DNA from 3 places in the Pseudomonas sp. JL3 genome. Region 2 is predicted to be linked to each of the others. Evidence: predicted binding sites of a transcription regulator. Region 2 holds the regulator's gene; each other region holds the start of a gene.

Region 1 (3,271 bases), on a different contig from region 2:
CCTCACGAACCTTGAACACGTTGATCCCATACAGCTGCTGGCCGTCGAGACGGAACAACAACAGCTCCAAGCGATTCTGCCCTACCAGTTGCGTGCGCTGGTTCACCGAATCCATTACACCAGCCATGCCCAGACTCCTACACCAACGCTAAGTGTGTTGCGACGCACATTCATCACGAAACGGCACGGCGCTTGCTTTTTAACTCTTATGAACACAGAACCGACATTTTTCCGACGCCTGACATCAACCTGCCGCAGATTGCTCTGCGCGGCGTCGGCCGTCTGCCTGTTCAACGCTGGCAGCCCTGCCCTTGCTGATACGGTTACCTTGCCTGACATGCTTATCGGCGTCACCCAGGGCTTTCTTGAATTCACCGTAGAGGACTATCTGGCCAGCAGTCAAACGCAAGGACGCTACGAGATCGAGGTCAACCGGCTCGATCCGCGCCTGCGCATGCCTATGTGCGACAAGGAATTGACAGCCACCCTCGAGAGCCCCGCGAGGCCTCTGGGCCGGGTAACGGTCAAGGTTCGCTGCGAGGGCGCATCCCCCTGGACAGTCTTCGTCCCCGCTCAAGTACGGCTGTTTCGCGACATCGTGACCACCACTCGCCCCCTCAAACGCACAGGGATTATCGAGCCTCAGGACGTGACCCTGCGCGAGCGCGATATCAGCCTGATAAATCAGGGTTTTCTGACCTCCGTCGATCAGGCGATCGGGCAAAAACTTACCCGACCAATGGTCGCCGATCAGGTCATTACCCTGGTGCACCTCGAACAGGCGGAAGTGATTCGCAAGGGCGATCAGGTGGTGATTACCGCCCGCAGTGGTACGCTCAGTGTACGTATGCCGGGTGAAGCGCTGTCCAACGGCGGCATGAGCGAACAGATTCGGGTGAAAAACCTTAACTCCCAGCGGGTCATCAAGGCGCAAGTCACCGCGCCCGGCCAGGTGGAAGTGGCCATGTAGGATCTCTGTTCGTGAAGATATGGCGCTGCCCGAGGCTGTTCCCTAAACTGTGCCGCATGTGGAAGACGCGCTGGCGCATGCACGCTCATCAATAAATGGGCCTAAAGTTTTCCGGGGAAGAGCCGAAAACATGGCAAGCGTCCAAATACCCAGAGGTTTTTTGTCATGGTCATCGATTTCAGTCGTTTAAACAGCTCCTCGTCACTTACGGGCAGTACACGTACCAGCGCCGCCAAGGAAACCGCCGAAGCCGGTCAATCCACGCCGCTGAATACCCCGGCCGAACAGGCCAGTGCCACCCAAAGCGGGGAATCGGTACACCTCAGCAATGAGGCTCAACAGTTGCAGAAGGTCACTGACAAGCTGCGCGATCAGCCTGCCGTCGACAAAGCCCGCGTGGCCGAGTTGAAAGCAGCGATTGCCGATGGCAGCTATAAAGTCGACAGCAACCGTGTAGCCAGCAAACTGCTCAACTTCGAAGCCCAGCGCTAGGCCACGGCCCGCGCCAGGCTTTTGGACGCTTAAAACCCAAGGCCAGCCATGCACGACACTAATTTACTGCAACTGATCATCGACGACTTTGCCCCGGCGCAACACCTGCTGGAGCTGCTGCAAACCGAGTCCCTCGCGCTGCACGGTCGCGACATGCCACTGCTTGAAGAGATTCTGGCGCAGAAACAGGCATTGATCATTTTGCTCGAACAGCATGGCCGCAAGCGCAGTGAAATCCTCGCCAGCCTCAACCTGCCGACCAATCGCCAGGGCCTGGAGCAACTTGCCAGCCATTCGAGCATTGGCGACCAATTACTGGCACAGAGCGATGTGCTGACTGACCTCCTGGCACAGTGCCAGGCCGCCAACGTTAATAATGGCCAGTCGATTCTGGTGCAGCAGGCCGCCACGGCCAACCAGCTGAAGATCCTCACCGGCGGAGAGCCACCAGCGCTCTACGATGCCCGCGGCTCAACCTCCAAACTCGCAAAACCACGTCCGCTCAGTCAGGCTTGAGCCTTTCAATGAGCACGCTCTATCAAGACGCGAAACATGCTGGCAGAATGCTGGCCAGTAGTCATATTTTGTCTGGAGATTGATGCCCCGTGTTCAATGCCTTAAACGCGGAAGATGCTCCGCAGCCACCCAAGGTGCTCACTACGCCCCTGGAAATCTCCGGCAATCTGCGTCAGCTGCAAGACAGCCATGACCCGCTGATCATCACGTTCCATGAGCGCAGCCAGCGCTTCCAGAGTTATCTGGTGGACATCGACCGTGACAGCAACATGATCGCCCTGGACGAAATGATCCCGCGCGACGGCGAACGCTTTCTGCTGGCCGGCGAACCGTTCAAGGTCGAAGGCTTTCACGACGGTGTGCGCATCGCCTGGGAAAGCAATGGCCCACTAACCATCGACGAATCCGGCGATGGCCGCTGCTACCGTGGCGCGTTGCCCGATGAGGTGGTTTACCACCAGCGCCGCAATGCTTTTCGCGCTGCGCTGAAGCTGGCGCAACTGGTCAATGTCGAACTGGGTGGCGACAAACTCAAGTCGCCCATTAATGGCAAATTGCTGGACATCTCTGCCACCGGTTGCAAGTTGCGCTTCGAGGGCGACATCACCGCCAGGCTGCAACTGGGCCAGGTCTATGAGCGCTTCGTCGCCGCCCTGCCCTTCGGCAGCATGACGACACCGGTCGAACTGCGTTACCTGCACTTCGAAGAAAAGATCAACACCACCTTCGCCGGCGTGCGTTTTCACAACATGAGCGGCCTGGTGCAACGGCAGGTCGAGCGGTTCGTCTATCAACTTCAGCGCGAAGCGCGTCGTTTCGATAAAGACGACTTCTGATACGCCCCTCCCATAAAAAACGGGCAGTCCCTTGCGGTGACTGCCCGTTTTTTTATGCCTTGATCAAGGCCTCGCTTCGGTAAAGCTTTGCTCGCGCCCTGTGTCTGGGTCTTCTGATTCCAAATCTGTTTCAGCTTCGATTTCGGGCTCGGGCTCGGCATCCGGATTGAAATCAGCCTCCGGGGTGACCGGGTTCTGCATTTGATCCTGTACCACCTGCTCATCGACTCGCGGGTCCAGGCAAGCGACCAGTGGCGAACTCGACATACTGTCCGGCATGGCCACGTGATGCAGTGGAGCATCGTCCACCTGATGCAAGTTGGTGACCGCTTTCGGGCGAATTCTCCACACCAGCACCAACGCGAAGAAGCTGAAGAAGGCATAAAGCATCTGACTGCCGAACAGCTTCATCAACACCCCGGCCACCAGCGGTCCGATACTCGCGCCGACACCGTAG
Region 2 (3,271 bases):
TGTGAAAACCGCGAAAAATTGCATTGAGCAAGTCCGCATCATCCGGTCGGCTTTCAAGCTCGACCAGCTGTTCGGACAGTTGCTCTAGAATCTCGCCGGCCTCAACCAGGAAATCCTGAAGGATCTCTTCATCGGCGCCGAAGCTCATTAAGGGGGTGCTCCTACAGGTCTAAAAACCCAGAAAACTAAAATCCAAGACTGGATAGCAAATCGTCCACATCGTCCTGACCGGACACAACATCTTCTCTTTTATCGGCATGAATCTGCGGACCTTCACCCTGCGAGAGATGTTTTTGTGGATCTTTTTCAGCCAGCATCGCTTCACGGTCATGTTCGATACCCGCAAAGCGGTCGACCTGACTGGCCATGAGCACGAGCTTGAGCAGGTTGCTTTCAACGTCGGTGACCAATTGGGTCACGCGCTTGATCACCTGACCGGTGAGGTCCTGGTAATCCTGGGCCAGCAGAATGTCGTTGAGGTTGCTCGACACGATGCGGTTGTCTTCGCTGCTGCGTGTCAGGAAACCGTCGACCCGCCGAGCCAGTTCGCGGAACTCTTCAGCCCCGACTTCGCGACGCATGAACCGTCCCCAATCCGTGCTCAGCGCCTGAGCTTCGTCGCTCAGGCTGTTGATCAGTGGCGTGGCATTTTCCACCAGGTCCATGGTGCGGTTGGCCGCGGCCTCGGTCAGCTTGACCACATAACCCAGGCGCTCGGTGGCATCCGTGATCTGAGACACTTCCTCGGCTTGCGGCATGTGCGGGTCAATCTGGAAATTGACGATCGCGCTATGCAGCTCGCGGGTGAGCTTGCCCACTTCCTGGTACAGGCCGCGGTCACGGGTCTGGTTGAGCTCATGGATCAGTTGCACAGCGTCGCCGAACCTGCCTTTTTCAAGGCTTTCGACCAGTTCGACCGCGTGTTTTTTCAGGGTCGACTCAAAATCGCCCTGTGAAGATTCGTTATGCTCCATAGCTCCCCCGTGGCGCAGTACATCAACCGATGCGTTCGAAAATCTTCTCGATTTTTTCTTTCAACGCCTGGGCTGTGAAGGGTTTGACCACATAGCCGTTAACACCGGCCTGGGCCGCTTCGATGATTTGCTCGCGCTTGGCTTCAGCGGTCACCATCAGCACCGGCAGGTGCTTGAGCTTTTCATCGGCGCGCACGTGACGCAGCAGGTCGATACCGGTCATGCCAGGCATGTTCCAGTCCGTTACCAGAAAGTCGATGCTCCCGCTGTTGAGCACCGGAATGGCAGTGGTGCCATCGTCAGCCTCGACCGTGTTGGTGAACCCAAGGTCACGCAACAGGTTTTTTATGATCCGCCGCATCGTTGAGAAGTCATCAACGATGAGGATTTTCATGTTCTTGTCCAATTCGACCTCCAAGCAGTCTTAAACGCGCCCAGCACCTGGACGCGCCATTTCAATCAATCCGGCAAAGCACTCAATGACTGTCTGGAGCACAACAGATCGAGACCGGCGCAGTTCAACACCACACCCGCTCCATTCGCAGTGTCCCCACACTGCCTTCAGCGCGCTCGCCACTCCCCCAAACGCCCCCGCAAACGGGCCGCGCACTGGCTGTGTAACTGGCTGACCCGCGATTCGCTGACCCCCAGGACCTCACCGATTTCCTTGAGATTCAACTCTTCGTCGTAGTACAGCGCCAACACCAGTCGCTCACGCTCCGGCAAATTGGCAATCGCGTCCGCCAGCGCCGCCTGGAAGCGTTCATCTTCCAGATCGCGTGACGGCTCGAGATGAGCACTGGCGCCATCCTCGTGCAGCCCTTCGTGTTCGCCGTCCTGCAACAGATCGTCGAAACTGAATAACCGGCTGCCCAGGGTGTCGTTCAAAATTCCGTAATAATCGTCGAGACTCAATTGGAGTTCGGCCGCAACTTCGTGATCTTTAGCGTCACGACCGGTTTTAGCTTCAATCGAGCGAATTGCGTCGCTGACCATGCGGGTATTGCGGTGAACCGAACGTGGTGCCCAGTCCCCCTTGCGCACTTCATCGAGCATCGCGCCGCGGATTCGAATGCCCGCGTACGTCTCGAAACTCGCGCCTTTGCTGGCGTCGTATTTGGTTGATACTTCCAGCAGGCCGATCATCCCGGCCTGGATCAAGTCTTCGACCTGGACACTGGCAGGCAAACGCGCCAGCAAGTGGTAGGCAATGCGTTTGACCAGTGGCGCGTAACGCTCGATCAGCTCGTACTGCGCGTCACGTGCCGACTTCTTGTAGAGGTTGTAGCCACTGGCTGTCATAGGACGGGTCCTGCGGTCTGTTGCACGAGGCGCTCGACGAAAAATTCCAGATGACCACGCGGGTTGGCCGGCAGCGGCCAGGTATCGACCTTCTGCGCAATGGCCTTGAACGCCAGGGCGCACTTGGAACGCGGGAAGGCTTCGTAGACGGCACGCTGCTTCTGCACGGCCTTGCGCACGCTTTCGTCGTAAGGCACCGCACCGACGTATTGCAAGGCGACGTCGAGGAAACGATCCGTGACCTTGGTCAACTTGGCGAACAGGTTGCGGCCTTCCTGCGGGCTCTGCGCCATGTTGGCCAGGACGCGGAAACGATTCATGCCGTAGTCGCGGTTAAGCAGTTTGATCAGCGCGTAGGCGTCAGTGATGGAGGTCGGCTCGTCGCACACCACCAGCAAGACTTCTTGCGCTGCGCGGACGAAACTGACTACCGAGTCACCAATGCCCGCAGCGGTGTCGATCACCAATACGTCAAGGTTGTCGCCGATGTCGCTGAAGGCCTGGATCAGGCCGGCATGCTGGGCCGGGCTCAGATGAACCATGCTCTGGGTGCCGGACGCAGCCGGGACGATGCGGATCCCGCCAGGCCCCTGCAACAGCACGTCGCGCAGCTCACAGCGGCCTTCGATCACGTCGGCCAGGGTACGTTTGGGTGTCAGCCCCAGCAGGACGTCGACGTTCGCCAGCCCCAGATCGGCATCCAGCAGCATGACGCGCCGGCCGAGCTCAGCTAGAGCCAGGGACAAGTTCACTGACACGTTAGTCTTCCCGACGCCACCTTTGCCGCCGGTCACCGCGATCACCTGTACGGGATGCATGCTGCCCATGTTATTTCTTTACCTTGTCTTACTTAGACGGAGGCCACATTACTGGCTGCGCGTTCACCAACTGAACAATGCATGGCAGACCATCGATGTAGGTACAAAAACTGTTCATTAATACCTCAGCCAACCCGCTTGGTCGGACTGTGGTAAATATCAGCGAACATATCAGCC
Region 3 (3,271 bases), on a different contig from region 2:
CCTCACTGCGCGACTGTCCGCTTTCAATCGCCTGGGCCGCGTCCACCGCGCCGGTTTGCACAGTTTGAATGATCTGGTTGATCTCGATGATCGACGCCGCCGTGCGCTGGGCCAGGCTGCGCACTTCATCGGCGACCACCGCAAAACCACGCCCGGCTTCACCGGCACGGGCTGCTTCGATTGCCGCGTTGAGTGCCAGCAGGTTGGTCTGTTCGGCAATGCCGCGAATCACTTCCAGCACTTTACCGATGCGCCCGCTGTCGGCTTCCAGACGACGGATGACCGTGGCGGTGTTGGCGATTTCGCCGCGCATTTGGGTGATGGTGTGAATAGTCCCCTGCATGACTTTTTCGCCCTGCTGGGCGGACTGGTCGGCATCATCGGCCGCACGTGCCGCGTCGGCTGCGTGACGCGCGACTTCTTGCGCGGTGGCAGACATTTCGTTCATCGCCGTGGCGACCTGATCGGTGCGATTGAACTGCTCGTTGGTGCCGCTGGTCATGACGCTGGCGATGGAATTCAACTCGCCGCTGGCGCTGTCCAGGTCCGACGCGCTGCGCTGCAAGCGGCTGAAGGTTTCGGCGAGGAAATCGCGCAGGGTGTTGGCAGCCTTGGCCAGGTTGCCCAACTCGTCCTGACGGGTACTGGCCACGCGCTCGGCGAAGCGGCCCTGGCTGAGTTGTGCCACGTAATCGATCAGTTTACGGATCGGCTCCACCAGGTTGCGGTTGACCAGCCACAGACTCAACAGACCAATCAGCACGCCCGACACCAACATCACCACGAGCCCCAGCAACACCGTCTGATCGGCGCTGGCACTGATCAGCTTCGATTGCTCGGTGCCCTGCTTGCGCAACTCGCTGACCAACTCGCTCATCTGCTCACTGGCTGCTCGGTCCACGCCTTTGACCGCGTTGTCGCCGGCTGTTGGGTCGGCACCGGCCGCCACGTAGGCATCCCGCCCCTTCTGATAGGCCGCGCCTAATACACGATGTTCTTCACGCAGGCGTTCGATGCGGGTCTTGAGTTGCGGCTCGATGCCCTTCTGCCCCGCCAGCTCACTCAGGATGCTCTGCACGTCGCGCTGGCGGTCCTCGAACTGCTTCCAGTATTTATCCAGGTTCGCAGGTTCCTTACCGCGCAGCAGGACGTTTTTCCACTCCTGAACCTGCACCTTGAATTGCAGGTTGGCTTCGTCGATCAGTTGTGAAGTGTGCAGCGGGCCTTCGATCAGGTTCGCGTAGTTCTGAACGCCATTGGACAGAAAGTGAAAGCAGGCCAAAGCAATCAGCAACATTGCCAACAGGCTGCCACTCAACAGGGCGAGAATTTGTGCTCTGAGGGACTTTTGCAAAAACATCGAGGGATATCTCATGGCAGGGATGAAGCACGACTTATAGGCGTGCAAGGTGTCCGGACATCCCTGTCAGCAACGCTGATTAACGACTGGAATCGAAAGATCAACATCTGTCTCATCGGCGTGCCAGAGCTTTTCTTGAGCGCTTCCGACCATCGGCATGGAGGCGGATGTTCGGCGCCACCAAATTGTCGCAAAACCTTCAAAATGCGTTGCGATGATGGGGCTCAAGTGAACCTGTGAAACCTGCGACAGGCGTCTCCTCACAGCGAGACCTCATGAACCACAGCATTGACCAGCGCCATCGCGATTCCGATCTGTTCGGCATGCTCTACGGTTTCAGTTTTCGCCCCGGCGAGCGCGGCCGGGAAATCGATTCGGCCACGGCGACGCGCATCGAGCATGTCGACTCGGCGTTGCTGGCGGTGGTCAACGACGTGGTGTTCAACCTCAGCAGCATGGTCTCCTCGGATGTCTCGACGCTTTGGGTTTGTGCCCGCAGTCGGCTGATCATCAGCGCACGCCTGCAACCGCTGCACTCGGTGGACAAGCTGCGCTCTTCGGTGAAGGCCGGTGAATGCTTTCGCTCGCCGCTGGAGTTGCTGGTGCATTTGCTGCGCGATCAGGGTGAGGTGTTGACGCAGATCGTGCGCAAGACCAGCCTCAGCGTCGATCAGATCGAGGATGAGTTGCTGTCGTCGCGCCTGTCCACCAACCGCGCCGAACTGGGCGCCAACCGCCGGGTGCTGGTGCGCCTGCAACGGTTGCTGGCGCTGGAGCCGGGCTCGTTGCTGCGCCTGCTCAATCGCCCGCCGCAATGGTTGCAGAAGGAGGACGTCGGCGGCGTACCGCTTGCCGGCGATCCGGAAAGGTTCTGGATTCTGGTGACGCTGGTCGCGACGTTTACCCTGATTGCCGGACGCTGGGCGTTTCGCAAGCGCCAGGATTATTGAGCCTTTCCCGCCGATCGCCGCCGATCGCCGCCGATCGCCGCCGATCGTTCCCACGCTCTGCGTGGGAATGCCGCCCCGGACGCTCTGCGTCCAGCGTTGACGCGGAGCGTCAATGGATGCATTCCCACGCGGAGCGTGGGAACGATCAGTATGGGGACCGGGACCATGGTCGCCAACGGTGGCGGGTTGCAGATGAAGACCATCCGCAACCCGCTGATGGCCTGGGTGCTGACCTTGCCGGCGGCGATTGTGTTGTCGGGGAGTTTGTATTGGTTGTTTACCAAGCTGTTCTAACCACACAGCACCTGTAGAAGCGTTGTTGTTCAGTTCCAATTTATCAACGCTGCCGAAGGCTGCGATCTTTGCTTTTTAAACCTCGCAAGCCCTGCGCACCAACAGCCGCTCACGCACCACGTCGTAACCCCAGTGGTAGACGTAGGTGTAGGGCAGGAAAAACAGCAGCACGCCGATGTCCAGCAGGAACGCCTGCCACAGGCTGACCTTCAGCCACCAGGCAATCAACGGCACGCCGAACGCCACCAGACCACCTTCGAACAACAGCGCATGCACCACGCGGACCCACGCGTTACGCACAATGGCAAAGCGCTTGAGCAATCGGTCGAACAAGCCGTTGAAGACCACGTTCCAGGCCAGGGCAAGGGCTGCAATGGCCATGGTTACCGCGCCCATTTCCAGCATGGGTTTGTCCATGACCCAAGCCAGTAGCGGGGTGCAGATCAATATCGCCAGCAGTTCGAAACCGATGGCCTGGAAAATTCGTTCAGTGATGGATTTGTTGGCGTTCATGGCCAGACTCCCTGAGTGACTATGGTTGCCATGATCCGTCATCACGCCGATACTTCATAACCAATAACCATCGATCAAGGCGATAGTTCATGGCTTCCCACGAAGTGTTGCTGGCGTTTGTCCAGGCGGCGACTCAAGGCTCGTTTTCTGCCGC

Evidence for each region. The regulator FliA, encoded in region 2, starts transcription of late flagellar genes. The targets are predictions, from matches to a motif close to CTAAAGTTTNNNNNNNNNNNGCCGNTAA.
Region 1: a site for FliA is predicted at 1,072-1,099, ahead of flgM (flagellar biosynthesis anti-sigma factor FlgM). Genes of this name have one in related genera too.
Region 3: a site for FliA is predicted at 1,473-1,500, ahead of MMG91_RS11370 (methyl-accepting chemotaxis protein). Genes of this name have one in related genera too.

The regions. Positions count from the first base shown of each region.
Region 1 covers NZ_JAKWJK010000033.1:4,939-8,209, forward strand. The annotation lists gene MMG91_RS28280 (chemotaxis protein CheV) at 1-127, opposite strand, end outside; gene flgA (flagellar basal body P-ring formation chaperone FlgA) at 209-970, shown strand; gene flgM (flagellar biosynthesis anti-sigma factor FlgM) at 1,136-1,462, shown strand; gene MMG91_RS28295 (flagella synthesis protein FlgN) at 1,511-1,978, shown strand; gene MMG91_RS28300 (flagellar brake protein) at 2,068-2,814, shown strand; gene MMG91_RS28305 (MFS transporter) at 2,878-3,271, opposite strand, start outside.
Region 2 covers NZ_JAKWJK010000010.1:140,841-144,111, reverse strand. The annotation lists gene MMG91_RS18115 (chemotaxis protein CheA) at 1-148, opposite strand, end outside; gene MMG91_RS18110 (protein phosphatase CheZ) at 186-974, opposite strand; gene MMG91_RS18105 (chemotaxis response regulator CheY) at 997-1,368, opposite strand; gene fliA (RNA polymerase sigma factor FliA) at 1,536-2,276, opposite strand; gene fleN (flagellar synthesis regulator FleN) at 2,273-3,103, opposite strand; gene flhF (flagellar biosynthesis protein FlhF) at 3,220-3,271, opposite strand, start outside.
Region 3 covers NZ_JAKWJK010000005.1:69,683-72,953, forward strand. The annotation lists gene MMG91_RS11370 (methyl-accepting chemotaxis protein) at 1-1,360, opposite strand, end outside; gene MMG91_RS11375 (CorA family divalent cation transporter) at 1,636-2,310, shown strand; partial or broken gene MMG91_RS11380 (hypothetical protein) at 2,464-2,604, shown strand; gene MMG91_RS11385 (multidrug/biocide efflux PACE transporter) at 2,680-3,117, opposite strand; gene MMG91_RS11390 (LysR family transcriptional regulator) at 3,207-3,271, shown strand, end outside.